3 regions of the Halomonas sp. AOP7-E1-9 genome follow, and region 1 is predicted to be linked to each of the others. Evidence: predicted binding sites of a transcription regulator. Region 1 holds the regulator's gene; each other region holds the start of a gene.

Region 1 (2,203 bases):
TTGCGGATAATATTATGGCGATTCTGGAAACCCGCAAAGATCTGGACAGGGCAGGACGAGAGCAGCGGCTTGAGGCCCTGCTTGACGACTTTCATATTACCCACATCCGTGACAACCTGGGCATGAGCCTTTCCGGCGGCGAGCGGCGACGCGTCGAAATTGCCCGTTCCTTGGCCACAGAGCCCGCGTTTATCTTGCTGGACGAGCCATTTGCAGGTGTCGATCCCATCTCGGTTGGCGAAATCAAGAGCATTATTCGCGCCTTAAAACAGCGCCACATTGGCGTGCTAATTACTGATCATAACGTCCGAGAAACACTGGATATTTGCGATATCGCCTATATTGTCGGTGACGGCCACATCATTGCTGGCGGTAGCCCTCAGACTATCCTTGATAACCAAAAAGTGAGGGAAGTTTACCTGGGTGCTGATTTTCGCTTATGAATTTAATTTCACCGCTAAACAGTGATCTGCAGTAAAAAATTTATCAGTGGCATGCTTATTGCACTTGCACAACAACATGACTCGCACTAGGGTGAAGCTTTCCGATTAACGAGTGGTTCTCAGATGGTCATGAAAGCTTCTCTCCAATTGCGTATCGGTACGCAGCTGACCATGACACCTCAGCTGCAGCAAGCGATTGCACTGCTACAGCTATCGACATTGGATCTACGTCAGGAAATTCAGCAGGCACTGGATGCCAACCCAATGCTGGAGCAGGAAGACGAGTTCGGCGAGCAGGCGACCGTCGAAACACCCGACGAGGAGTGGTCAGAAAGCATTCCCGAGGAACTGTCTGTCGATAGCGACTGGTCTGACACTTACCAGGACATGGGTAGCTCTGGCAGCAGCGAAGGCCCCGATTTTGAACGCCAGGCCGCGGGACAAAGCCTGCATGGACATCTCCTTTGGCAGCTGGCGATGACCGATTTTACGGCTCGTGAGCAGCTAATCGCCGAAAGCCTGATTGATGCACTGGATGCCAATGGCTACCTGACGCAGCCGCTCAACGATATCCGCGATGGGTTACGTGCTCAAAGCATCGAAGGTCTCAGCCAGCGAGAGTTGGAGACCATTCTGATGCGCTTACAGCAGTTCGAGCCAACGGGCGTCTTCGCCCGTGACTTGCGCGAATGTTTGATGCTTCAGCTAGCAACGCTCCCCGACGACACGCCCCTACTGGTTCCCGCGCGCCGATTGGTTCGTCAGTTTCTTGAAGCGCTGGGCAAAAATGACATGCGCCTATTAAAGCGCCGCCTAAGCCTGGACGATGAGCAGCTAGACGATGTGATCGGTCTGATCCGAAGCCTGGACCCACGCCCAGGCAGCGCTTATGGCGTCACCGACGATAGCTACATCACGCCCGACCTGGTTGTACGTCATGATCATGAAGGCTGGCACCTGGAGCTTAACCCTGAAGCCCTGCCCCGGCTGCGTATCCAGCCCGACTATGCCAGCTTAATCAAGCGTGCAGACAAGAGTCAGGATAACCAGTTTTTAAAAGAGCACTTGCAAGAAGCGCGCTGGCTAATCAAAAGCCTGTCCAGCCGCAACGACACGCTTCTACGCGTAGGACGCGAGATTATCACTCGCCAAATCGGTTTTTTAGAGCACGGTGAAGAAGCGATGAAGCCGTTGATTCTTGCCGATATTGCCGAGGCGGTTGAGATGCACGAATCAACCATTTCTCGAGTCACCACACAAAAATATATCCATACCCCACGGGGCGTATTCGAACTCAAGTACTTTTTCTCAAGCCAAATTAGCGGGCAGGATGGCGCAGACAGCCATTCAAGCACCGCAATTCGCGCCCGGCTTAAAAAGTTGATTCAAGATGAGCCTCCCGGCAAACCTCTTTCGGACAGTCGTTTGGTGACATTACTGGGAGATGGCGGCATCACAGTGGCACGCCGTACGGTGGCGAAATATCGTGAGTCGCTGGGCATTCCCTCATCAAGTGAACGTCGTCGTTTGCGTTAGTCGTTACAAGAGAAATGGCAAAACTCGCGACAGGGGCTTTGCAACACCGTAAAAAGGGTTACAATCGAAATTCAGTCCGATGGATAAGGAGCACGTCAATGCAAGTAAATATCACGGGTCATCATGTAGAACTGACTGACGCCTTGCGTGACTACGTTAATGAAAAACTTGAACGCATCGAACGTCATTACGACCACATCACCACGGTACAAGTCACCTTATCT
Region 2 (2,203 bases), on a different contig from region 1:
AATCTCGCGCCCGTAGCTCATCAAATCAGCCACACTGCGACCATCCCGGGCACCTTCGATAATCTCGAAACTGATCAGCGCGACCGCTTCGGGATAATTGAGCTTTAATCCTCGCGCTTTGCGCCGCTCGGCAAGCTGGGCGGCGGAAAACAGCAACAGCTTGTCTTTATCTCTTGGGGTTAATTCCATAGAGCGTCTCCAACAGAGTCGATTAAGTTAACCAAATACGCGGAATATGGGCCTCACGCTCAATCCAGCGCGGGCGCAGCAATTTCCAGGCCTGTTCGCACAACGCCCAGGCTTCATTTCGCGAGTTACCCAGATAGCGCAGCAATAAAACGCCCTGGCGCACCGTTACCGCCCAGCGTGGATTATCCGGCAGGGCATTACGCAACTCCTCAATCGCCGCTGGCGCATCACTCATTCCCACCGCCCAAAGCGTGGCCTGCACCGTAGCGCCGCCCTGCCCCCAGCGTCCCGTAAAGCGCGGGTGTAACGGGTCTAACGGCTGGCGTTCTAGCCATAGCGGCTTGCCATCCAGCGTCAAACGAAAAAACTGTTCAATGCGCCCTGACAAGTACGGCAACTCGCTCGCGGGGCGACCCAAGGCCATGACTTCCCAGCCTAAACAGCGAGCACTACCATGAAGATCAATATGCGTACGCTGTTCACCTTTAGAGCCATCAAAGGCAATGGTTTCCTGAGGTAGCCACTCAAGCGTTGCGCTATCGGCGACCTCAAGCTCGGTACACTGGCTCCAGGCAACCCCCTGGCTGTCAGCCTTATAAAGCTTATTCGCCGCGGGGGTAGTCAGCAGGGCATGTGCGCCTTGCTCGACGTGCGCCTTGATGGTGAGCGCATCGCCGCTGACCAATCCTCCGGGTGGGTGCAGCACGTAGATATGGCACGCCTCCTGGCGGCCTTCAGGATAAAACGGCCGCTGGACCCGAAGTGGCCCCTGGTGACGTGCCTGGATTAACCGCGTAGCGCCATCGCGCTTGGCAAAACGCAGCGCCAGTGAGGCCGCCCAGTGGCGTTCCTGATCAAAGCGGTGGCCGGACGGTGTAGCGAGTTCGCGCAAGGTCATGGAAGACGATCGCATCCTTTTGAATAGGTCATAGCCTTTCAAATGCAAGGAATGCGCCAAAATGGTGAAAAGTGGACTTTTACTATCGCTGCAAAGTTTTAGCCGTCATAACCCATCAGCACTAACGGCTTTTTGCACCAAAAAAGATCATTAAAAGGGTCGGCCGCACCAAAAAGAACAAGTAGTTAACCGCCCCTTGTGTGTCAAAAGACCACACGCCCAACACTTCTTATTTGGGAACTTTCCGATACTATTGGGCCATCCTCCGTCAACAGCTTGTCTGTTGCCCACCAAGGTAGATGGCTTCGTGCAGTTACAATGCTCAGCAAACAAGCTCTGGTATCGCATTGCGCTTTGTATGGCGTTTGTGGCGATGCAGCTGCTGTTAGTTGGGCCGCTGATTTCACAGTATCAGTCCGATGGGCAACATCACGCACATCACGAAGCTAGTCATCACTCTAACCATCAAGGCGGCGGTCATCATCAACATACTGCCCCTCAAGCAAACCACCACCATGCGGGCCATGCTGATGAAGTAGAACCGATATTTAACTGGTTCCACCAATGTGGTTACTGTGCCATCTGGCAACAGTTCCCAACGGCGCATACCTCTCTCCCTCCGATCAGCTTACAAGCGTTTATTACGCATAATAAGCTGCTGACGCAACCGACGCAGGCTATAAAGTCCTGTGATAACTACCCCCACGCGCTAACGCGCGCTCCGCCCTTTTTTCGGATCGTGTAACGCCACATCGTCAGCCTTTTTAGCCTGAAGTTTGCTTCTGGCTGGCGTCTGTCTACACCCAAAAAAGGGATCATCATGCCGCATCTAACTATTGGGCATGGCGTCGTTACGCCTGCCCGCTTAAAAAAACGTTTTCAACGACACGTACTGACATTAAGCGTCGCTGCCGCATCGAGCGTTGTTGCTCAAGGCGTATGGGCACAGGCGACTGCCGCTCACCACGAGCATCATCATGCGTTAAACACGATGGTCGTGACCGCTGTACCGCTAAGCTCACCGCTCACGGTGGAAACCGACCCGCGTATACCGCGGCAACCGGCCCCTGCCAGCGACGGCGCCGACTATCTTCAGACCATCCCTGGGTTCTCTGC
Region 3 (2,203 bases), on a different contig from region 1:
GCGCACGCCGCACGCGGGCGGCATCCGGCAAGCTGACCACCGGGTTGGTGGCCATTATCCACAGCGCCTTTATGTCGCCCCGCTCAACTGCTTCAAAAAGCTCAATCGCCTTATAGCCAGGCGCCTGGGGCAATTCAGGAGTTAACGTTTCCGTCGCCCAGAAGCGGGTGACTCGCCTGAGGGCGCCGGGCGTGTGGTAATCCATATGCGCGGCCAGCTGGTTGGCAAGCCCACCCACTTCACGCCCGCCCATGGCATTGGGTTGGCCGGTAATCGAGAAAGGCCCCGCCCCCGGCAATCCGATTTTGCCGCCCGCCAGATGGCAGTTGATGATCGCATTGCACTTATCGGTACCGCTGGTGGATTGGTTGACGCCCTGGGAGTAGAGCGTCACGACATGGAGCTGGCTGGCAAACCAGTAGTAAAAGGTCTCCAGCCGCTCAGGGTCGATATCACATATGGCCGCTACGTCGTTAATGTCGCAGTGGCTCGCAGCCAACAGCGCTTCATCAAAACCTTGTGTATGGCGATCCAGATAGAGCTGATCCAGCTTGTTATTCTCAGCCATCCAGGCCAGCAGGCCGTTAAACAGCACTGCATCGCTGCCGGGTGCGATGCCCAGGTACAGGTCGGCAATCTCGCAGCTGTCGGTCACGCGCGGGTCGATGACCACCACGCGCATCAACGGGTTGCGCGTTTTGGCGGCCTTTAAGCGCTGGTAAAGCACCGGATGATTCCAGGCCAGATTCGAGCCCACCAGCACCACCAGCTCGGCCTCTTCAATATCTTCATAGTTGCAGGGAACAGCATCCGCGCCCAACGAGCGTTTATACGCCGCCACGGCAGAGGCCATGCAGAGTCGCGAGTTGGTATCCAGGTGCGGCGTGCCTAAAAAGCCTTTAAATAGCTTATTGGCCACATAGTAATCTTCGGTCAATAGCTGGCCTGAAAGATAGGCACCGACTGACTCAGCGCCGTAAGTTGCGCGAGTCGTTTGCAACCGCTCTGCCAAGGTGGTTAACGCCACATTCCAGTCAACCGCTTGGCCATCGACCCAGGGCGTGGTGAGCCGGTCATGGTGGCCGAGGGTTTCGTGAAGTGCCGAGCCTTTCACACATAGCCGACCAAAGTTGGCGGGGTGGTCGCGGTCGCCTTCAACGGCGCTGATTGTGCCGCTAGCCACAGTGGCGATTACGCCGCAGCCGACACCGCAATAAGGGCACGTTGTGTTTGCTTTACAAGCCGAGCGTGTGGCCTGGGACATACTGATTTCCTCCCGCTTAAAAGCAAAAAGCGCCCAAGCTAGCCTCAAAAGAAGCCTGCCTGGACGCCGTTGTCTCAGGGACACCTGCACCGGTGCCAAATGTCGCACTGCTGGGATTGGACATACTTATTAATGGCCTGTCATCTGATGGCGTTAGCGTTGTTATTTGCCCGTCAAATTCAATGGCTGCATTTTATTGTGCCGATAAACCCGTCTGTGCTTTGTTGCTTGTTGCCAAGGTAATAGCAAGGCCTACGCCAACCAACCCATTAAAACAAAAACACCAAATTAAACAGAAGGTTAGTAACCAAGAAAATATCTTTCGACTTATCTTGTAGGCAGGTTTTTTGCTAACGCTGACTACTCACGGTGCATTCTTACCGCTTAGCGCACCAATAGCGTGCGCAGTCTGCGCTTAGGCGGATAAAAAGGCGTTATCGTCAACCTGCCTACTTAAAACAGGCTATTGATAAGCAATAAAAAAATAAATAATTAACGATATTTGGCTGATTAATTGCCCTGTACTGATTAGATAAATTTAAGCTTAGCGGGCAGCCAACGGTGGCTGCTCTGTGCGAAACCCAGCTAACGGGTTTGGCCTCAGCTACCGGGCAACGAAGCCCCTGATACGGCCTTCCTGGCAATCCATTTGCCCGGGACGCTGACTCAGGGGCTTTTTTTATTGGCTTTTCTTCAGCGCTGCCGAGTATTTGTGGATAGGCATTTGTAGCCAAGCGCTAAACAGTAAGGAGCAACCTATGATCGCTATCTCTCGGTGCTCGTCTGATGATCACTTAGTCGTTATCGGCAACGGCATGGCGAGCCAGCGACTGCTAGAGGCCGTCGTTAAATTGCCTCATCGACCCCAGCAGATAACGGTGATTGGTGCAGAAGTATCTCCCGCCTATAACCGGATACTGCTATCGCCACTGCTCGCCG

What was found. The regulator sigma-54, encoded in region 1, starts transcription at its own class of promoters, with help from an activator protein. The targets are predictions, from matches to a motif close to TGGCACNNNNNTTGCTNT.
Region 2: the regulator sigma-54 is predicted to act here: its motif matches at 1,129-1,146, upstream of ACT3R4_RS07350 (urease accessory protein UreD).
Region 3: the regulator sigma-54 is predicted to act here: its motif matches at 1,507-1,524, upstream of ACT3R4_RS08600 (nitrate reductase).

What each region holds. Positions count from the first base shown of each region.
Region 1 is NZ_JBQSVC010000001.1:171,999-174,201, forward strand. Features, by position in the region: gene lptB (LPS export ABC transporter ATP-binding protein) at 1-443, shown strand, start outside; gene ACT3R4_RS00840 (RNA polymerase factor sigma-54) at 567-1,979, shown strand; gene hpf (ribosome hibernation-promoting factor, HPF/YfiA family) at 2,078-2,203, shown strand, end outside.
Region 2 is NZ_JBQSVC010000009.1:29,202-31,404, forward strand. Features, by position in the region: gene ACT3R4_RS07345 (urease subunit gamma) at 1-189, opposite strand, end outside; gene ACT3R4_RS07350 (urease accessory protein UreD) at 212-1,087, opposite strand; gene ACT3R4_RS07355 (hypothetical protein) at 1,491-1,694, opposite strand; gene ACT3R4_RS07360 (TonB-dependent receptor domain-containing protein) at 1,908-2,203, shown strand, end outside.
Region 3 is NZ_JBQSVC010000011.1:62,019-64,221, forward strand. Features, by position in the region: gene ACT3R4_RS08600 (nitrate reductase) at 1-1,264, opposite strand, end outside; gene ACT3R4_RS08605 (NAD(P)/FAD-dependent oxidoreductase) at 2,023-2,203, shown strand, end outside.